Regions from separate parts of the Pseudoalteromonas sp. MMG033 genome, predicted to be linked through region 1. Evidence: predicted binding sites of a transcription regulator. Region 1 holds the regulator's gene; each other region holds the start of a gene.

Region 1 (7,640 bases):
AAGCAAGGCTTGGTAAATTGGAGTCACTAAGCTACGAAGAGCTAGCCGATCCAAAGTACAAAGGAAAAATTTGTACTCGCTCTGGTAAGCACCCGTACAATTTAGGGTTAGTTGCATCAATGATCGCGCATCATGGTGAAACTGAAACCAAAGAATGGTTGGTCGGAGTTAAAAACAACCTTGCACGAAAACCTCAAGGTAATGACCGTGCACAAGTTAAGGCAGTTAAAGAAGGCTTGTGTGATATTGCTTTAGGTAATAGCTATTATTTCGGAAAGATGATGGCAGATGAAAAGCAAAAGTCATGGGCTGAGTCTGTTTACATCAACTTTCCTAACCAAAAAAATCGCGGTTCGCACTTAAATGTATCTGGTGTAGTTCTAACCAAGTATGCAAAAAATAAAGAAAATGCCTTGAAACTCATAGAGTTTATGACGGACAATAAGGCGCAGAATATGTACGCATCGACGAATATGGAATATCCGGTCAAGCCGGGCGTCGAATTATCTCAAATGGTAGCGTCATGGGGAGTGTTTAAGGAAGACAGCTTGCCACTTGCTGAAATTAGTAAATACCGTCCATTGGCTCTAAAGCTAATCGATGAGGTAAAATTTGACCTTTAATGCAGCTAAAAAATAAACTGTCCAATTGGCAGATAACAGCGTGGGTGATTGGCGTATGCCTGTCGACCCCGCTGGCTTTTCTCATTTTTGAATCATTACAAGGAGAATCTGAAGTATTCTCACACCTGTGGGATACAGTTCTTTGGGACTACATCAGTAATACTATTTGGCTGATTGCAGGGGTGTTGTTACTGAGCTCATTAATTGCACTACCCCTTGGTTGGTTAACAGCATATTGCCACTTTCCCGGAAAGCGAGTGTTTGAGTGGGCTTTAATGCTGCCACTTGCGATGCCCACCTACATCATTGCCTACGTGTATACAGATTTATTGGATTATGCAGGCCCTGTGCAGATCTTTCTGAGAGACTGGTTTGGCTGGACGAGTCCCGATGATTACTGGTTCTTTGATATACGCACTTTGCCAGGTGCTATTGTGATGATAGCTTTGGTACTCTACCCTTATTTGTACTTAATCTTTAAAACAGCACTTAGAGAGCAGTCCTTCAAATTGGTTCAGGCTAGCCAGTTAATGGGCTTATCGCCATTTCAGAGTTTTCTCAAAGTAAGTCTGCCTTTATCCCGTGGTGCCATTGTTGCTGCACTTGCTTTAATAAGCATGGAGACGATGGCGGACTTTGCTACGGTGCACTATTTTGCAGTCAGTACACTCACTACTGCTGTTTATGATACTTGGCTCGGTTACTATTCTCTCACTGCCGCAGCAAAAATTTCAGGGATCATGTTGCTGTTTCTCTTCATTGCATTGTCACTAGAAAAAATGAGCCGTAAAAGTAAGGTCGTACATGAGCGTCAAAGTAGTGTAAATGATACCAGCCTATATGAACTGAGCGGTAGAAGTGGCTGGTTGGCGACAGGTTTTTGCAGCCTTATATTGATTGTTGCGTTTTTTATTCCCGTGGGCGTATTGACCAGTTACGCGATTGGTTATTTTGATCAGGCTTGGAATGACGCGTTTTTTAATTATGCGTGGCAAAGTTTAAAAATCAGTCTTTATGTCAGCGCAATCGCTATTTGCTTTAGTATTTTGGTGGTGTTTTATCAGCGTATAGGCGAGCAAAAAACCAAGAGCGTTCCGGGGAAGGTAGCGAGTATGGGGTATGCCTTGCCTGGTACCGTTTTAGCTATCGCGGTGTTATTGCCTCTCACATTATTTGATGACTATTTAAACCGCTGGCTGGATGGTACTGGATTTGAACCCGGGCTGTTACTCAGTGGTACCATTTTTGCACTTGTTTTTGCGTATGTAGTGCGCTTTTACGCCATAGCTCAGGGTGCTGTAGAAGCGAGTTTTGTGCGGATCAGCCCAAGTATTGATATGGCGAGTGCGTCTTTGGGCAAAAATAATCTGCAGACATTGGGTCGCGTACATATTCCTCTATTAAAGCGCGGTATATTAACCGCGGGTTTATTGGTATTTATTGAGTGTATGAAAGAGCTACCGGCAGCACTGCTGCTCAGGCCGTTTAATTTTGAAACACTCGCAACCCATGTTTTTCAGTTTGTAAGCGATGAACAGTTAGAGTTAGCATCAATATCTGCCTTGTTTATCGTACTGGTTGGGTTAATCCCGCTTTATTTGGTTAACCGCTCAATGGAGCAGCAAACATAATGTACAGTCTTGCTATAGAATCTTTGCAATACAGTTATGACGGTCATGCTGTGATCGACAACCTTGATTTGCAGGTAAAGGAAAATGAAATCGTCTGCTTGTTAGGCGCCAGCGGATGTGGAAAGACGACCACACTTAAAGCCATTGCCGGACTTATCAGGCCGCAACAAGGCAGTATTAAAATTGGCCAGAACCAAGTCAACGGTGAAAACATATTTGTCGCGCCGCAACATCGAAATGTCGGTATGATGTTTCAAGACTATGCTTTATTTCCGCATTTGACGGTAGCGCAAAATGTTGCATTTGGGCTAGGAAAGTTAAGCCGCGCTGAAAAGCAATCTCGTGTATCTGAAATGTTAGAGCTGGTGCATTTAGGTGCTTATGCCGCGCGCTTCCCGCATGAGTTGTCTGGTGGTCAGCAGCAAAGGGTCGCTATTGCAAGAGCGCTGGCTTATCGCCCGAGCTTGTTACTGTTAGATGAGCCTTTCTCAAATATAGACGCGCAAGTTCGCTTTCAACTTATCAGTGACATACGCAGTATTATCAAAGATCAAAAAGTATCTGCGATTTTTGTCAGTCACTCAAAAGATGAAGCCTTCGCTTTTTCAGATCGACTTGCCATTATGCACAAAGGCCAAATAGCACAATTAGGGTGCCCAACCGAATTGTTCCATCAGCCAAAAAACCAAGTGGTTGCAGAGTTTTTAGGCCAAGGGATTTATTTAGATGCAACACATGCTGGTAATGGGGCATTTAGCACTCAATTTGGGCAAGTGAACTCATTAACTCAGCAAAATGACGGACAAGACAAGGGGAAAATATTTGTCAGGCCGAGCCACATTGAACTTTATAATACCGACCATGGTGCGATCCAAGTGAATCAAGAGAGGTTTGTGGGTACTGAGTATTTGTATGCCATAGAATTACAGGGTCAACAGCTAGAAATAGCAAAACCTGCTGACAAACCGTTAGATTTGTCTAAACCTATCTCTTTAAAAATTAAGCCCCATGCGGTAAATTTCTTTTCTTAGAGCGATAAACGATAAGGAAAAGGTATGGCCCAGCCGCAATCGGGGATCTGTGCAGAGGCAAACTTGCATGGCTTACATTTATTCTTCAATGTGCTTGAAGGGCAGGATGAAGCTGTGCGAGAAGCACTAGCGCAAGCTGGGCGACTGCAAGATGAATTAAGTGATAGATTCTCTGAATCTATGCTTAGCAGCTTCGTCGCGATTGGTGCCCAATATTGGCCTCATATCTATCCTGAATTTATACCACCTGAACTAAAAAGCTTTCCTCATATTCGTTCTACCGATCACTTAATACATAGTCAGCCTTTTGATTTGCTTTATGTCATTCGCTCAGATAGAGAAGATGTAAATCATCTATTTGCGCAAAGTGTCTTACATATGTTGGGAGGCTGTGTTGAACTCGTTGCGCATGTTCGCGGTTTTCGCTTTTTGGATGGGCGCAATTTTAACGGCTTTATTTACGCCAGTGAGTCACCTCACGGTCGCTTTAAGCGTAAAGTCGCGTTAGTTGATAACCCCGAAGGACTAGATCATCAAGGCAGCTACATTCATATTCAGCGAGTGAAGTTTGATTTGGCGAGGTGGCAGCAACTTACAATTGATGAGCAAGAGGCGCTGATGGGCCGTACGCGCTTAGATAATAAGCTGATTGAGCCGGCAGTGGCATTCAGTCATGCTAGTCGTGCAGAGCTTAAAGATGCACAAGGGCTAGTGCTGCTGTTGGATCAGAGTATGCCGTTTGGGGATGTGTTTGAGCAAGGTAGCATTAATCTGAGTTGTGCGGCTCACGGGAATGCATTTGAGACGGTACTAATGAGTCGATTCGGTTTGCTATCAGGGCAAGATTGTTACGATCCACTATTAGATTATTCTGAAGCGGATATGGGCGCGTCTTTTTTTGCACCATCCTTACAGTTTTTGAAAGAGATGGCGCAAATAATGACTGACGATTAAATCTAAACGTTGTCAAACAAGGTTTTTACTTTGTCTAAAGTCGCGTCAATCTCAGATATTTTTGCGGGTGCGATAAAAATAGTGTCGTCACCTGCAATTGTGCCTAATACACCATCTGCACTGCCTAAAGAGTCTAGCAGACGAGCAATCAGCTGTGCTGCACCGGGACTGGTTCTGATAATGATCATCATCTCATTGTGCATGATATCGATAACAAGCTGTCTCAGTGGGCTTTTTGCTGTTGGGACTCCCATTTCTGCTGGCAGGCAGTAAACCATTTCTTGTTTGGCATTTCTGGTGCGAACCGCGCCGAATTTGCTCAGCATTCTTGATACTTTACTTTGACTTATATTGTCAAAGCCTTGATCTTTTAGCGCATCAACGATTTCGCCCTGAGAGCCAAAGTTTTCCTCTCTTAAAAGTGCTTTAAAGGCTTTAACTAAGGCTTCTTGTTTGTCTTGCGCTTGCATATACATCTCTTCTATTAATTTTGGTTGCCCGATTTTACACAAATCCCAACAGTTACCCAAATTTTAACGCTGGAGTAATTTTCATGGTATATCGTAAAGGCAAATTGCGACAAAGTTGTCTCTTGTTTACAACTATAGTCGAAAAAATCTTGAAAATAACGCGGATAAATTTGTCTTTACCCTCGCTTTTCATTATCTTTACAGCACACAAAATTCCTACCTTCAATATATGGAGAATTATAATGAAAGTTGCTGTATTAGGTGCCGCTGGTGGTATCGGTCAAGCATTGTCTCTTCTGCTTAAAAACGGTTTGCCTGCAGGCTCTGAGCTAGCACTATACGATGTTGCACCAGTTGTTCCAGGTGTTGCTGTAGATCTTTCTCACATCCCAACTGCTGTGTCAGTTGCTGGTTACGGTAAAGATGACTTAGATCCTGCACTTGCAGGCGCAGACATCGTTTTGATCCCAGCTGGTATGCCACGTAAGCCTGGCATGGACCGTGCGGATCTGTTCAATGTGAACGCGAGTATCGTTAGAACTCTGGCTGAAGGTATCGTTAAAAACTGCCCTAAGGCGTTTGTTGGTATCATCACAAACCCAGTAAACGGCACTGTACCAATTGTACGTGAAGTATTCAAAAAAGCAGGCACTTATGATGCTGCACGCGTTTTCGGTGTAACAACACTAGATGTTATCCGCGCTGAAACATTCATTGCAGAGCTTAAAGGCCTAGATGTATCAGAAGTAAAAGTACCTGTTATCGGCGGTCACTCTGGAACAACTATTCTACCTCTTCTTTCTCAAGTTGAAGGTGTTGAGTTCTCTGATGAGGAAGTTGCTTCTCTTACTAAGCGTATCCAAAACGCGGGTACTGAAGTTGTTGAAGCAAAAGCGGGTGGCGGTTCTGCAACGCTTTCAATGGGTGCAGCAGCAGCGCGTTTCTGCTTCTCACTAGTTAAAGGTCTTCAAGGCGAAGAAAACGTATTTGAGTACGCATACGTTGAAGGTAACACTGGCGATGCAGAGTTCTTTGCACAGCCTATCCGTCTTGGTAAAAATGGTGTTGAAGAGCTATTACCATACGGCGAGCTAAGCGCTTTTGAACAAAAAGCAAAAGACGACATGTTAGCGACGCTTGAAAAAGACATTAAAGAAGGTGTTGATTTCATGGCTTAATGCCCAGAAATGACCCTGATAAAAAGCTGCTTCTAAAGCAGCTTTTTTTATTTTGATTAACTGTTTAATCAGTCATTAAAAAGCCGGCAGTTTGCCGGCTCTTTTGTCAACTCATGTATTACACATTTAGTGTAAAATACGCGCTCTGATCGTCCCCTCAACAGCACTTAGTTCTTTTAACGCAACTTCTGAGTGGTCACTGTCTACATCAATAACTACGTAACCAATGCAATCGTCTGTTTGCAGATACTGAGCAGCGATATTAATCCCATGTTGAGCAAACGCTTGGTTGATTTGCGTAAGCACACCCGGTCTATTTTCGTGCACGTGTAATAAACGGCTGCGGTTAGACAGCTCTGGCAGTGATACTTCAGGGAAGTTTACAGCTGTGACAGTGGAGCCATTGTCTGAGTACTTGGTTAATTTACCCGCCACTTCAATACCGATATTTTCTTGTGCTTCTTGTGTAGAGCCACCCACATGCGGCGTTAAAATGACATTGTCAAACTCTCTCAGTGGCGACACAAACTCCTCATCATTTGATTTCGGTTCAACCGGGAAAACATCAATGGCAGCACCGGCAAGTTTTTCATGTTGTAGCGCTTCTGCAAGGGCGTCAATATCTACAACGGTTCCGCGTGATGCATTGATTAGGATCGCACCCTGTTTCATGACTTCAATTTCAGCCATACCGATCAGGTTTTTAGTTTGCGGTGTTTCTGGTACATGTAGGCTGATCACATCTGCACGTTGCAGCAGCTGTGTCAGGTTTTGCACCTGCTGTGCATTACCAAGAGTGAGCTTGTCTTCTATGTCATAAAACTCGACTTTCATACCGATATTTTCAGCCATGATGCCAAGCTGTGTGCCGATGTGACCGTAGCCAATGATACCTAGGGTTTTTCCGCGAGCTTCAAAAGAGCCTATAGCAGATTTAAGCCATTGGCCGCGATGTGCCATGGCGTTTCGCTTCGGAATACCACGAAGTAGTAACAAGATTTCACCGAGTACTAATTCTGCAACCGAACGTGTGTTTGAGAATGGCGCGTTAAATACGGCAATACCACGACGTTTTGCTGCATCTAAATCTACTTGGTTTGTACCAATACAAAAACAACCAACAGCAACGAGTTTTTCCGCCGCATTTAAGACTGTTTCTGTGAGGTGGGTGCGTGAGCGTATACCGACAAAGTGAACATGTTTGATACGCTCAATCAACTCATTTTCAGGCAGCGATGTCTTGAGATACTCAATATTACTGTATCCATTACGCTTTAATGTTTCGACTGCACTTTGGTGCACGCCTTCTAACAATAATATTTTAATCTTATCTTTAGACAAAGATACCTTACTCATGACTCATTCCTATTACCTAGTTTGTGGACCTTTTGGAGTCCCTGTAATTACGGTATTTGCACCACGGTGAGCAAATAGCCCATTGGTTACAACACCGACGATTTGGTTTATTTTTTCTTCCAGCGCTTTTGGATCCGTGATACTTAATCCATGTACATCTAAAATGACATTGCCATTGTCAGTGACGACGCCGTGGCGATACACCGGATCGCCGCCAAGCTTTAACAGCTCTCTAGCAACGTAGCTACGTGCCATTGGTATAACTTCCACCGGCAATGGGAAGCTGCCCAGCGTGTCAACATGTTTACTCTCATCGACAATACAAACGAACTTGTCAGCAACCGCGGCAACGATTTTTTCACGGGTCAACGCCGCACCACCGCCTTTAATCATGTGT
Region 2 (7,640 bases), 200 kb from region 1:
GGCTAGCACCCGTACCACCGTCATAGCCTGCGATGGTGATCAGATCAGCATACGCTTTAGCTACACCTGTTGCGATAGTGCCGACACCAGGTTCTGATACTAACTTCACCGAGATCATCGCCTTAGGATTGACCTGCTTCAAATCAAAAATAAGCTGTGCTAAATCTTCGATGGAATAAATATCATGATGAGGAGGAGGTGAAATCAAAGTAACACCCGGTACTGAGTACCTGAGTTTTGCTATATATGGCGTGACTTTTTCACCCGGTAATTGGCCACCCTCACCTGGTTTTGCACCCTGCGCGACTTTTATCTGGATCACATCAGCACTTTGCAAATAGTGGGGGGTAACGCCAAATCGACCTGAGGCAACTTGTTTGATGCGAGAGTTTTTCTCATTACCAAATCGCAGCTTATCCTCGCCACCTTCCCCTGAGTTTGAAAAACCACCTAAACGGTTCATCGCTATTGCCAGCGCTTCATGCGCTTCTGGAGAAAGTGCGCCAATACTCATCGCTGCAGAGTCAAACCGCTTATACAAAGCCTCTGCGGGCTCCACATCTTCAATTGAAACCGCGTTATGTGCTGGTTTTAATTTCAATAAATCTCTTAAATTAGTGACTGGACGATTATTAACAATATCTGCGTACTTTAAATAGTCTTCGTATTTACCCGACTTAACAGCTACTTGTAATGATTGCACGACGTCAGGATTGTAAGCATGATATTCGCCACCGTGGACGAATTTAAGTAATCCACCGTGACTTAATAGCTTACGTTTACTAAACGCCAATTGGTTTAATAGCTTGCTCTCAGCTTCAAAATCACTAAAGTCTGCGCCTTTTATACGGCTCACCACGCCTTTAAAGCAAAGATCGACAACATCATCAGCAAGACCCACTGCTTCAAACAACATAGAGCAACGATATGACGCAATGGTGCTAATGCCCATTTTCGACATGATCTTATACAGGCCTTTGTTTATGGCGTTGCGATAAGCAAGTGTCACATCTCGATATGATTTTTTAATCACACCTTTGTCACATAGAGAAACGAGCGTTTCGTAGGCCAAGTAAGGGTAAATTGCTGTCGCACCAAAACCGAGTAGTACAGCAAATTGATGCGGATCTCGCGCACTGCCCGTCTCCACAATAATATTAGAGTCACAGCGTAGGTTTTCATTCACTAAACGCTGTTGAATGGCACCTACCGCCATGGCCGCCGGTATTGGCAACTGGCCTCTAGTAATATCTCTGTCGCTCACCACAATCATCACACAGCCACTGACGGCTTTTTGCTGAGCCTCATCACACACTCGCACAATGGCATTTTGCAAGCCTTCGTCTGGTGCATAATTAAGATTTACTTTGCCAACTTGATAGTGAGCGTCATCTGCTTCAGTGAGTTGCTTGATATCTGAATACGTCAAGATGGGTGAATCAAACTGCAATCGCTTCGCGTGACCTGTGGTCTCATTAAATACGTTTTGCTCACGACCTATGCATGTTGCCAATGACATCACGTGATTTTCACGTAATGGATCTATTGGCGGGTTAGTTACTTGCGCGAATTTTTGTCTAAAATAGTCATAAATTGAGCGAGTCCCTTGCGAGAGCACAGCAAATGGCGTGTCATCTCCCATTGAACCAGTAGCCTCTTGGCCATTCGCGCCCATGACGCTTATCACCTGCTCAACTTCTTCATTACTATAACCAAATTGCTTTTGATAGGTCAGTAATGTTTCCTCAGAAAAGTCTCTTTGCCCTGCATCTTTCTCATCGAGCTCCTCAAATGGTGTTAAGCGCTGTACATTTTGTTCAAGCCAAGCTCTATATGGATGTCTTGCTTTAAGATCTTGATCAATTTCTGAAGATTGCCAAATTTTACCATGAAGCGTATCAACAACCAGCAGTTCACCAGGCCCTACTCGACCTTTTTCAACCACCTCATCAGCTTCATAGTCCCAGATCCCAATCTCTGAAGCGACTGTGATAAAACCATCTTGTGTAACCACATAGCGCGCAGGACGTAAACCATTTCTGTCAAGATTACATGCAGCGAAGCGGCCATCTGACATCACGATACCCGCAGGTCCATCCCAAGGCTCCATGTGCATTGAATTAAAATCATAAAATGCACGAAGGTCATCATCCATGGCGCGGTTTTTTTGCCAAGCAGGCGGCACTAACATACGCATAGCCCGAAAAATATCCATTCCACCCGCTAAAAATAGCTCTAAAATATTATCTAAGCTGGATGAATCAGAACCGGCTTCATTGACAAAGGGCGCAGCCAGTTGCAGATCTGGTAAAAGAGGCGATGAGAATTTATACGCGCGAGCACGTGCCCACTGCCGGTTCCCCATGATGGTGTTAATCTCACCATTGTGTGCCAAATAACGAAATGGTTGTGCTAGTGGCCACTTAGGCTGAGTATTTGTTGAAAATCGTTGGTGAAAAACACAAATGGCGCTGGTCATGCGTAGATCTGCCAAATCTAAATAGAAGTTTGGTAAATCCGCGGGCATCATCAGCCCTTTATACACAGTGACAAGGCCAGAAAGACTAGCAATGTAAAACTGTTCATCCGATGTGATGCGCTTTTCAATTCGCCTTCTTGCGACATACAAACGGCGTTCTAAGTCCTTTGGTCGCCAGCCTTCAGGCGCACTGACAAACACTTGTTCAAATTGTGGTAATTGTGACTTAGCAATGGGTCCCAACATATTAGGTTGAGTAGGCACCACTCGCCAGCCAACTATACTTAGCGTTTCTTTTTCTAATTCTTCATTAATAATACGTTTAGCAGACTGCGCCAATGCATCATCAGCGTTTAGGAAAACCATACCAACTGCATAGTTTTTGCCTAATCGCCATTCATTTTCCGCTGCTATAGCACGAAAAAAACTATCTGGCTTTTGCAACAGTAAACCGCAGCCATCACCTGTTTTACCATCTGCAGCTATCCCACCTCGATGCTGCATACGATCAAGACCCGTGATCGCTGTACGTATTAATTTATGGCTTGCTTGGCCTTGTGTATGTGCAATCAGACCAAACCCGCAGTTATCTTTTTCTAATGCCGAGTCGTATAACATAGACCCCTCCCCTTGCTACACCTGCCAGCTTGAATGACTTCGACGATTTACTGGCAGATATTCAAAATTAGCGCCGAAATCAAAGTGAGTCAACAAGATATCGAATAAATATTCACTATATTGAATATTTTTCAACGAATCTATAACGTAACCAAAATTTAATATAATGCACTAAACAGGCTTTTTTAGTTCCTTAAAAAGAATTGACACCGGTATCAAATGTTAAACTTTTGATTTAAAGAAAGGAGAAAAGGGCAGTTTACGTAAACGTAAAGAAATACACCAATGAATAAATATTCACTAAAGCAATATTTGACATTTCTTCAACGTATAGGGAGGTAAACACGGGTTGAATGAGTTTAGAGATTGGAAAGTAAATACTACGGACACAAAAAAGCCCGAAATAAATTCGGGCTTTTCAGTATATAGCGGCTGATTACTCTGCGGCTTCTTCTTTATACTTAGCAGCTGTCTCAGTGATCAGTGGTTGAAGTTCGCCTTTTTGGAACATTTCAATGATGATGTCACAGCCACCGATTAACTCGCCTTCTACCCAAAGCTGTGGGAATGTTGGCCAGTTTGCGTAATGTGGTAACTCTGCACGGATATCTGGGTTTAAAAGGATATCTACATACGCAAATTGCTCTCCACATGCCATCAACGCCTGTGAAGCTTGAGAAGAAAAACCACAGTTAGGTAACTTAGGAGATCCCTTCATATATAGAAGAATTGGGTTTTCTGCAATTTGCTGTTTGATCTTATCAATGGTTTCCATATATACCTCAAATGACGATATTAGCTGTTCGCATGCAACATTTTGCTCAAAATTAACGCATACGAAAAATTCACACTACAAGTCTTGGCCTCGGGCATTGCTGTTTACCAAAACTTGAGTAAAATACTCAGGAATTATAGTATCACTATATAGCACTAAAACGTACTTAAAAGTGCCCTAGCAATGGCATCTTTTTTAACTGTTTAGAGTATCCAACATAAAAATGGAGATTAAAATGGCTTTTGAACTACCGTCACTTCCTTATGCTATCGATGCATTAGAGCCACATATTTCTAAAGAAACTTTAGAATTCCACCATGGCAAACACCACAACACATACGTTGTTAAACTGAATGGCCTAGTAGAAGGTACTGACTTTGCAAACAAAACTCTAGAAGAAGTTATTGTTAGCTCTGAAGGCGGCGTTTTTAATAATGCAGCACAAATCTGGAACCACACTTTCTACTGGCACAGCCTTGCACCAAATGGTGGTGGTGAAGCTAAAGGTAAAGTAGCAGAACTGATTGACGCAAAATGGGGCTCATTTGCGGCATTCCAAGACGCTTTCAACGACAAAGCAGTAAATAACTTCGGCTCAAGCTGGACTTGGTTAGTTCAACTAGCTGACGGTTCTTTGGACATCATTAATACATCAAATGCCGAAACTCCGTTGACACAAGATGGTGTAACACCACTTATTACTGTTGACCTTTGGGAGCATGCTTACTATATCGATTACCGCAATGTTCGCCCTGAGTACTTGAAAGGTTTCTGGTCGCTTGTAAACTGGGATTTTGCTAACCAAAATCTAGCTTAATTACAACAGTATAACTGTACCAATTTAAGCAATAAACAAGGCGCGTAAGCGCCTTTTTTGCCCCTCATCAAAAACCTCTATCACATTAAATTCTCATATTTTTTAAGCAAATATCCAAGAACCTGACTAAGCTTTAAGTACGCCTAGCATTTTAGCCCACGCATTTTATTTAACAGGTTATTGGAGTTTGATATGACAATATTTGAGCATTACCAATCCCGATACGAAGCAGCAAAAGAAGAAGAATTCACAATTGCTGAATTTCTTGAAATCTGTAAAGAGGATAAGGCTGCTTACGCCAGTGCGCCTGAACGGTTGCTCATGGCGATCGGTGAGCCAGAAATGATCGACACATCAACAGATGCAAGACTTAGTCGACTATTTTCAAACCGTGTAATAGCACGTTATCCTGCTTTTAACGAATTTTATGGCATGGAGGATGCCATTGAACAAATCGTTTCATACCTAAAACACGCCGCTCAAGGTTTAGAAGAGTGCAAACAAGTGTTGTATTTGCTCGGCCCCGTAGGCGGTGGTAAATCATCTATCGCTGAAAAGCTAAAGTATCTAATGCAACAGGTGCCTGTTTACGCAATTAAAGACTCACCTGTTAACGATCACCCCTTGAGTTTGTTCAACCCTCAAGAGGATGGTGAGTTACTAGAAAAAGAATACGGCATTTCGAAACGTTATCTTAAAACGGTTATGTCTCCCTGGGCTACCAAGCGGTTACACGAATACAACGGAGACATCAGTAAGTTCAAAGTTGTCAAACGCTACCCTTCAATTCTTGACCAAGTTGCGATTGCCAAAACAGAGCCAGGTGATGAAAATAATCAGGATATTTCTGCACTGGTAGGTAAAGTGGACATCCGTAAACTTGAACATTTTGCCCAAAATGATCCAGATGCTTATGCCTATTCTGGGGCGCTATGTTTAGCAAACCAAGGCCTAATGGAATTTGTTGAGATGTTCAAAGCACCTATTAAAGTGCTGCACCCACTATTAACTGCAACACAAGAAGGTAACTACAACGGTACTGAGGGCATATCCGCATTACCATTTAATGGCATCATTCTCGCGCACTCTAACGAATCTGAGTGGCAGACCTTTAAAAACAACAAAAACAATGAAGCATTTTTGGACAGGGTATTTATCGTAAAAGTACCTTATTGCCTGAGAGTGTCTGAAGAAGTTAAGATTTATAAAAAGCTGCTTGAAAACAGTGAACTTAAAGAGGCTCAGTGCGCCCCAGGCACGTTAGAAACACTGGCTAAGTTTTCATCTTTATCACGCATTAAAGAGCCAGAAAACTCTAGTATTTACTCCAAAATGCGCGTGTACGATGGTGAGAGCTTAAAAGATACCGATCCGAAAGCCAAGTCTTATCAAGAATATCGTGACTATGCAGGTGTTGATGAAGGTATGAATGGCCTCTCTACACGCTTTGCATTTAAGATTTTATCTCGCGTGTTTAACTTTGATCATGCCGAAGTCGCTGCCAACCCAGTGCATTTATTCTATGTACTAGAGCAGCAGATTGAACGAGAACAATTTAGCGCAGAAGTACAAGAGCGATATTTGAGCCACCTGAAAGGCTACTTAATTCCACAATACGTTGAGTTTATTGGGAAAGAATTGCAAACCGCATACCTTGAGTCTTATTCAGAATATGGCCAAAATATTTTTGACCGCTATGTCACATATGCAGACTTTTGGATCCAAGACCAAGAATATCGTGACCCTGATACTGGTCAACTTTTCGATAGAGCAGCTCTTAACGCAGAACTTGAGAAAATTGAAAAACCAGCAGGCATTTCAAACCCGAAAGACTTCCGAAATGAAATCGTCAATTTTGTCCTAAGAGCACGAGCACACCATAATGGCGATAACCCTGTGTGGACGAGCTACGAAAAACTTAGAACAGTCATTGAGAAGAAAATGTTCTCAAACACCGAAGACTTGCTGCCTGTTATTTCCTTCAACGCCAAAACATCGGCAGAAGATCAGAAAAAGCATGAGGACTTTGTTAACCGGATGATGGAGAAAGGATACACCCAGAAGCAAGTACGTTTGCTTTCTGAATGGTATTTAAGAGTTCGGAAGTCACAGTAATCTAACGATTGGAGGGTGGTCAATGGCACATTTCATCGATCGAAGATTGAACGGTAAAAATAAAAGTACGCCAAATAGGCAACGCTTCATTAGACGCTATAAAAAGCAAATTAAAGAAGCAGTGTCAGATGCTATTAATAAACGCAGTGTGACGGATATTAGTAGCGGCGAGAGTATATCGATACCGCAACGTGATATTAGTGAACCTGTGTTCCATCAAGGTAAAGGTGGAAACCGTGAGCATATACACCCTGGTAACGATCAGTTTAGTACTGGCGACAAAATACAGCGCCCTCCCTCTGGCCAAGGAGGAGGTGCTGGAGAGGGCAATGCCAGTGATCAAGGTGAAGGCCAAGATGATTTTGTCTTTTCAATTTCTAAAGATGAATATCTTGATCTGTTGTTTGAAGATTTGGAGTTACCCAACTTACAAAAGAGTCAACTTGATAAACTGGTACAAATGAAAACGCACCGAGCTGGGTTTTGCAACGATGGCATGCCCAGTAATCTGGATATTGTTCGCTCGTTAAAAGGCTCTATCGCAAGACGAATAGCGATGACAGCCAGTAAGCGTAACAAGCTAAAGAAGCTCGAAAAAGAGCTTGAAGCATTATTGGCTGAGCCGGTGCCACCACAGCACAAAATAGAGACGCTTGAAGCAGAGATAGAGACCTTGAGAAGGCGCATTGCTGCTGTGCCTTTCATTGATAATTACGATCTCAGATTTAGAAACTATGAAAAACGTCCACATCCTACCAGCAAAGCTGTTATGTTTTGTTTGATGGATGTATCAGGCTCAATGGACCAAGCAACTAAAGACATGGCAAAGCGTTTTT
Region 3 (7,640 bases), 800 kb from region 1:
TATGGCGAATAACAGCACGACCTACAGGCATTGCATTTTCTACTACACCGGTACGCTCATTATAAGCTTTTTCTGAAATGGCAATCTTACCAACCATTGCACCTGCTTCAGTACGCGTTTCCCAAAGTGGCTTACCTGTTTCTTTGGCAATTGCGATTGCAAGCTCTTCGCTGTGCTCTTTCAAAACCTCAGCAAAACGTTTAACGACATCTAAACGTGCTTCAACGCTCAAGTCGCTCCACAGGTAATAAGCTTCGCGTGCTGATTTTACTGCACTATCAACCTGGTCAGCAGTTGCTGCGTTTGCTGACCAGATCTGTTCATTGTTTGCTGGGTTTACAGATGCAAACTCTGCACCTTCACCCGCTGACCATTTACCATTGATAAATTGTGCTGCATGTGTTGTCATAATTCTTTCCCAATTAAAGAGTTGCGATGCTTACAGTGTCGCCTTCAGTCACCTGAAGCGCATTTGCCAATTCAGCCGAAATGGTGATTTCTTCACCACTTTGCGGCACATCAAGCTCAACTGCCGTAGCACGATAGCCTGCTAGTTTATCATTAGCAATAAGCACTGGGGAACCATTTGTCTGCGCTGGTACATTTTCAGCAACACGCACCTTAAAGAACTGCGTTGCACGAATAGTACGAATATTATCGACTTTCGCCTCTACCGTTGGACCCGCATCAAAAATATCAACATACCCGTTAAACGTGAAGCCTTCGCTTTTCAGCAATTCGATAGCAGGGCGTGTATTGTCATGTACTTCACCAACCACAGCCTGCGCTTCTTCACTTAGCAAGTTTACATAGATCGGGTATTTTGGCATCAGCTCTGCAATAAATACTTTCTGGCCAATACCCGTTAAGTAATCTGCTGTTGGGAAATCCATTGAGAAGAAGTGCTCTTCCAACCACTTCCAAAATGGGCTGCTGCCATTTTCATCAGATACACCACGCATTTCTGCAATGACAGTTTCTGCAAAGCGTGATTTATGTTGATTGATAAACATAAAACGAGATTTAGATAAAAGCTTGCCATTGAAGCCTTTACGGTACTTATCTTTTAAGAATAAAGTACATAGTTCAGTCGCACCGGTATAGTCATTACACAGCGTCAGAATATCCACTGCTTTGTAAACATTTAAAGTGCGAGAAGAATGGATAACTTTACTTAAATGATAGTGATAAAACGCGTCATCTAATCCCACTGCTGCTTCAATCGCACTGGTTCCGACAACTTCGCCCGTCTCTGAGTCTTCAAGCACAAACAGGTAACCTTCATCAAAAGGCACATCAGTTTCTTTGGCAAAAGACGTCATAGAACGTTCAATTTTGTTTTGTAACAACTCTTCATTTAGAGGTAATGAAGTAAAACCATGCCCCGACTCTTGGGCAATGTTCAAAAGCGCTGGATAATCGCTTTTTTGGATTGGGCGAAGGATCATCATGAGCCCGCTTACTCCTCAGTAAACCTTTAGACAGGTGACGCTCTATCGAGCGTCACGTTGGTTATCGCTTGGTTTGTGCGACAACTTATGCGTTATTTTCTACAACGCGAGCAACTGCTTTTTCAAAGCGTGCCATACCTTCGCGGATGTCCGCATCAGTAATAACAAGCGATGGTGTAAAGCGCACTACGTTAGCACCAGCAACCAGTGACATAACGCCTTCTTTAACACCTTCAGTTAAGAACTCTTTTGCTTTACCAGCGTATTGCTCAGTGACAACACCACCGATCAATAAGCCTTTACCACGAATTTCAGAGAATACGTTGTACTTGTCATTGATTGCAGTTAGTAACTCACGGAAAAGCGCTTCTTTTTCTTTTACGCCATTTAATACTTCAGGTGTATTAACTGTATCGAATGCCGCTTCTGCAACAGCACAAGCCAGTGGGTTACCACCGTATGTTGAACCATGAGTACCAATTTTAAGGTGCTGTGCAATTTCAGTTGTCGTGATCATGCCACCGATAGGGAAACCGCCACCAAGCGCTTTTGCTGTCGTTAAGATGTCAGGTGTCACACCTAGACCTTGGTATGCATATAGCTCACCTGTACGACCAACACCCGTTTGCACTTCATCAAAAATAAGCAGTGCATTGTGCTTGTCACACAACTCACGAACGCCCTTAGCAAATTCATTCTCAGGTGAAACGATACCACCTTCACCTTGTAAAGGTTCCATCATTACAGCACAGGTCTTGTCAGAGATAAGCGCTTCGAATGCAGCTAGGTCATTATAGTCACAGTGAACAACATCGCCTGGCTTTGGACCAAAGCCATCAGAGTATGCAGCTTGACCACCTACAGTAACCGTAAAGAAAGTACGGCCATGGAAACCTTTGTTAAATGCAATAATTTGTGATTTTTCAGCGCCAAACTTATCTAGTGCCCAACGACGAGCAAGTTTAAGTGCCGCTTCATTCGCTTCTGCACCAGAGTTTGCAAAGTAAACTTTATCTGCAAATGTTGCATCAGTGAGTTTTTTAGCCAATCTAAGTGCTGGTTCATTGGTCATGACATTTGATAAGTGCCAGATTTTTTCGCCTTGCTCTTTTAATGCAGCAACAAGCGCAGGGTGACAATGACCCAAACAGTTTACAGCGATACCACCTGCGAAATCGATGTATTCACGACCTTCTTGGTCCCAAACGCGAGAACCTTCACCTTTTACAGGGATAACAGCAGAAGGTGAATAGTTAGGTACCATTACTTGATCGAATAATTCACGATTAATAGTCATTTTAAATCCTCATTTTAGCGAGTTCAGCACTGACACATGGGCGATCGGAATTACAAAGAATTACCTTCAGCAACACTGTAAAAGATCCGAAATTACCCAAATCGGCGCAAATTTCATACGCACATTATTCCAAAAAAATACCGGAATGTCTCATATAAAACACTCCTGTAACCCTTGATATTCAAGGCTTTAATATATTCTTTCAAGAACAGTGAATAACTATTAACGTCGTGATTGGATACGCCCCCATCATACAAGGATTTTAGTCGATCCTTGGCAATGGGGCGAATGAATGAATAAGCGTGAAAAAATTTCCAGTTTTTTTACAAAATTGTCAGTTGGAGGCTTTGTAATGATGTTTTGGCCAACAATTTTTCTTCTTGAGCGGTTAGACCCAGATAGGTAAACCAATCTTTAGCCTCATCCTGCTCAATTAAATGACTGTCTTTTAAAAGCTGATATTGTGCATAGCCATACGCTTTTTTCAGTACCTGTGTTAATGGTAGTAACTCGGCTGGGTTATTATTCACATTTGGCAGATAACTTTGCGCGAATTCCGACATAGCGGCATTAAATGGCAAGTACTTAAATGACATCTGCTCGATGAGGCGCTGGGAAACCACTGGTGCATGCTCAAGTAACAAGTTACGTAAAAATAGCGGATCTGGCCCTAACTCTAACAACGCAGTATGTAAGTCTTTTTGGCTTTTATCTCTGGCAATTTTAACTTTCCCTTGCCAAACACGCTCATAAGTTCGCAAATATAAACGTGTCAGGGCAATTTTACCCAAATCAAGTAACATACCCAGCGTAAAAGCATGTTGCTCTTTGACGTCATATAGAGGTGCCAATGCTTTTGCTGCTATGGCACTGGCCATACTCACATCTCTGAGCTTTCTTTTTAGGAGTGGAAACGGCTCCGTTGAATGTGGCATCCAATGACGTACGGCAAATGTTGGGATCACCATCTGTAAATTTTCCAGACCGAGATAACGCAGCGCCAATGCTGGCGTATCCACTTTTACAGACGTCCCTTTACTGTTTACTTTGCGGTACTGAGGTAAGTTCACCAGAGAAACCAAGTCCCGACCAAGCCATGATAAGTCATTAACTAATGGCTCCAAACGCCCTACTGAGGCAGATTTAACGGCTAAAATATCTAAAACGGTTGGCACGGCATCTTGTATGCCAACCACATCAGCATAAATCGAGTCTAGGTCACTTAATTGAGTTTCTATACCACTTTCAATCACTTGATGCAGGTGGTTACTCGCCTTAGCGATATATTTATGATGACTGGTGCTTTTTTCTTGACGTTTAGCAGCCGCTGCCAACTCAACTTCGAGCATAGTACGTTGGGGGATAGATTCCCCAAAGTTCATGTCAAATGTATGGATATAACCTATCTGCTGCTGTGCAAAGTTATGGCTAATTAGAACGTCATGTGCACGCTGAGCGATGGCTTGAGCAATGTGCGACTGCCTAATATTTTGTGTCATCAATTATAATCTTTTTCGGTATATTAAAAGAAAGCTCTTTAAAGGTTAGAAGCGAGCAATAAAGTTATCAAGTAGTCTTAAGCCATACTCGGTTAAGATTGCTTCAGGGTGAAATTGCACGCCTTCCAATGCGAGGTCAGTATGACACAAGCCCATTATTTCATCTAGTTCATTAGAGTCGCTTTGCGTCCAAGCAGTAATCTCTAAATTGTTTGGTAACGTCTCTGCATCCACGGCCAAAGAGTGATATCGACAGACATTAAACTGACGTGGTAGCCCCTTAAACATCCCGTGATCTGAGTGGTGGATCTGTGACACTTTACCGTGCATTACAGACTTTGCCTTGTGCACTCCAGCTCCCATTGCTTGTGCAATAGTTTGATGACCCAGACACACACCTAAAATCGGAAACTGTCCTTTTAACTGTTGTACAACTTGCAAAGATATCCCGGCTTCATTCGGGCTACAAGGGCCTGGGGAAATCACGATATGTGCCGGGTTTAGCTGCTTTATCTGGGCAATAGACACTTCGTCATTGCGCTTAACAAGCACATCTTGATCTAACTTTTGAAAATACTGGACTAGGTTAAACGTGAACGAATCATAGTTGTCTATCATTAATATCATTCCGTCTTTACCTCTAAACTTTTAAGACTCACCATTTTACTTACTACATCAAATTCAAAGTACTACTTCACTGCCACCATGGTAACAATGGCCCACGCTCTGCGATTGGCCGTGCATGATAACACAATTTGTAAAGTCACTGGCATAACCTCTCCAACGACAAAAAATCTGCTTAGAGAGCTTTGCACATACGCTGTTACATATAACACTAGACAACTGAAGGAAAAGGAAAATAGTATAGAGGAGCTTTAAAACAATAAGGAAGAAAAATGAAATTCACAATCAAAAAGAAACGCATCAAGAATTTATCTACTGAGCACGCTATCAATACACAAAAAACCAAACAAATTGCTGGCGGTGCAGTTTTCCAATCACCTGATACCGATTTCTCAGTCGGTCAGCAAAATACTTGCAAAACAGCATAAGCGCCAAACTCAGCTGGGCGCAGTTAGCCCAGCTGTTATGTGTAATTATTGAAACACTACGTTTTCGCTACCAGGTAAAGCTTTAAACTCTTCTAGTAGTTTGTCGCAATCTCTCAATATTTGTGCCTCAAGTCGCTCTTCAGCGCGCCAACGCTGAGTATCCATTTTGAAGATTTCCTTTTTTGAATACTTTTTGCGAGCATCGTGCGTCGGCATTTCTTTGACTTCATCATACATTTCAAAAACACCTGGATAGGTCTTTTCTAAAGCAACTTCTGAATCAAAACTGTACTGAGAGATCAACACCCAGACACGTAAACACCCTTCGGAGTACTCACACTGCTTTTGCTTCATCGCTTTTGCAATCAAATTTATGCTATCTGCCAATTTGCCATTGCGCTCTTGTCTGGATTTTTCCAGCTTCTTCGCCTGCTCTTCTTTCAATTTAGCAATCGTGTCCTTTTGAACTTTTAGCTGCCACAGTAATTTACCTGCATAAAAAGCCAGACCTGCGACAATTAAAGCACCAACGACTAATGCGACCACCCAAATCGTGCTCATCGCTCATCCTCGTCATCATCTAACCACTCATCCGCCAGATCATTACTGACAAAATCAGCTAATGGATCAGCTTCAATCATATCTTCTTCTTCAAACTCATCATCTATACCAAGAATTTCGCATAACTCTTGGTGACGAGCGATCGCGCGATTAAAGAACTTAGCATCTTTACCTGTCAATAGTTCTCCACGTTCATGGCGCTCTAAGAGCTTCATTAAGCGCTCATCATTTTCTAACTGCTGCAGCTCTTGCTCTAGCGTTAGCTCTGGCTCATTCGCCTTGCTGAGTGTCGCTTGTGGCGTCAGATGACGTTTCATCTGCGGCTCAGCCTTAGGTGTTTGCACTTCAGGCGTCAGTGCGATTTTCTTCTTACTGCCTGCACGCGGATCTGTTTGCGTTCCAGTTTGAGATTTCACCTCAATCTTGGCTTCTTGGGCATTTCGAGATCCCGCTTTATTCCCTTTATTCTTTTTTGTGCGTTGCTCTTTCATAGCACGCAATTCACGAAGCTTTTCCTTACTTAATCTCGGTGTGCCGTTTTCACCTAATTTGCGTGATTTCTTCTTTCTAGTCATGCTTCTCTACCATCTACTTTAACCGACTATTGTTTACTTAGAATGATCACGTCATTCCCAATAAACTCTAGCTTGGTGCCAAATTGCTTTGCTACATACTCAAACGTTTCGCGACTAAAAAATGAAATATGTGTTTGGTCATTTTTATAATGCCAAGATGCAAAACGTGTTGGATCTATGACAAGCTTGGTCATCATTGCAAGGGGAGCTTGAGGCTTCAGCATCGCCACTAGCTGTTCAAATACCGCTTTAGGCTGCGCTATATGCTCAATCACTTCTGTGCATGTGATGAAATCATATTGCGCATTTAAAACCGCTGGGGTATTTGCATAATATAAATCATATAAGGCGACTGAGTGCCCCGCTTCTTGAAACATCTTGGCCAATAAAGGCCCTGGACCACAACCAAAATCAAGCCCTTGTTGATGATTTTGCAAACGCGCGTTAATCGGTTCGAATACCCGCGAAAGAAAGCGACGATAACCCATATCATGTAGATCATTTTCATGACTATCATAAATGGCTTTTTCTTCTTGCGGAGATAACCTGTCGCATGGCGCGACACTGACTAACTTACAGTGCGGACACTGCCAATAATCACGAAATTTGTCCCGATGATAGTGTTCTAGCGACTCTGATTCACAGAGGCCACATTGAAGCGTTTGTGGATTTTGCAAAGATGATGAACCAAACCTGCTTAAAAGGAGTATTGTAACAGCAATTAAAAAGTGTACAAATAAAAAGACGGCAGAGATTACTCTCTACCGCCTGCTAATCTGAGCGTCTCAATCCGGACACTTCTCCCTTCGACTTTTAGTCTTTATTTTTCTTATTATTTATCATCCATTTTGTTTTTATTGTTACTTCCGTGGTGCTATCCATATTGTTTTTGTTATCAAACTTCCATTGCTTTTTTTATTTTCGGTCTTCCTGACGCTTTTGTATTCATCCTTGTTTAATTGTATTCAAATGAATACTTAATCTTGCCGTCTACGCTTCCGTTACGAATTGTCCCTGTTTTTATGTTGTCTTGACGACAGGGATTAATCTACGCTTATTTTAAACAGTTACAACTAATCAATAACAAAATTATTACCTAAGTAACAGAAGATAAATTAAAAACAAAATAAATACATAGACTTACAAAAAAACACATATTTAATTTGCGTTAAGTCCTACAAATTAGGAACGCTACTATCTCACAA

What was found. The regulator ArgR, encoded in region 1, controls arginine synthesis, uptake and breakdown. The targets are predictions, from matches to a motif close to ANTGAATANNTATTCANT.
Region 2: a site for ArgR is predicted at 3,197-3,214, ahead of gltB (glutamate synthase large subunit). Genes of this name have one in related genera too.
Region 3: a site for ArgR is predicted at 2,959-2,976, ahead of AC2CZC_RS08015 (aspartate aminotransferase family protein). Genes of this name have one in related genera too.

What each region holds. Positions count from the first base shown of each region.
Region 1 covers NZ_CM170070.1:2,621,594-2,629,233, forward strand. The annotation lists gene AC2CZC_RS11425 (Fe(3+) ABC transporter substrate-binding protein) at 1-623, shown strand, start outside; gene AC2CZC_RS11430 (ABC transporter permease) at 623-2,254, shown strand; gene AC2CZC_RS11435 (ABC transporter ATP-binding protein) at 2,254-3,285, shown strand; gene AC2CZC_RS11440 (Dyp-type peroxidase) at 3,310-4,239, shown strand; gene argR (transcriptional regulator ArgR) at 4,242-4,709, opposite strand; gene mdh (malate dehydrogenase) at 4,952-5,887, shown strand; gene serA (phosphoglycerate dehydrogenase) at 6,014-7,243, opposite strand; gene rpiA (ribose-5-phosphate isomerase RpiA) at 7,256-7,640, opposite strand, start outside.
Region 2 covers NZ_CM170070.1:2,822,766-2,830,405, reverse strand. The annotation lists gene gltB (glutamate synthase large subunit) at 1-3,097, opposite strand, end outside; gene AC2CZC_RS12410 (Grx4 family monothiol glutaredoxin) at 3,534-3,872, opposite strand; gene AC2CZC_RS12405 (Fe-Mn family superoxide dismutase) at 4,108-4,689, shown strand; gene AC2CZC_RS12400 (PrkA family serine protein kinase) at 4,882-6,804, shown strand; gene AC2CZC_RS12395 (YeaH/YhbH family protein) at 6,827-7,640, shown strand, end outside.
Region 3 covers NZ_CM170070.1:1,816,959-1,824,598, reverse strand. The annotation lists gene astD (succinylglutamate-semialdehyde dehydrogenase) at 1-409, opposite strand, end outside; gene astA (arginine N-succinyltransferase) at 423-1,451, opposite strand; gene AC2CZC_RS08015 (aspartate aminotransferase family protein) at 1,537-2,748, opposite strand; gene AC2CZC_RS08010 (HDOD domain-containing protein) at 3,072-4,247, opposite strand; gene AC2CZC_RS08005 (anthranilate synthase component II) at 4,293-4,874, opposite strand; gene AC2CZC_RS08000 (hypothetical protein) at 5,144-5,299, shown strand; gene AC2CZC_RS07995 (DUF2489 domain-containing protein) at 5,345-5,860, opposite strand; gene yihI (Der GTPase-activating protein YihI) at 5,857-6,435, opposite strand; gene AC2CZC_RS07985 (class I SAM-dependent methyltransferase) at 6,462-7,112, opposite strand.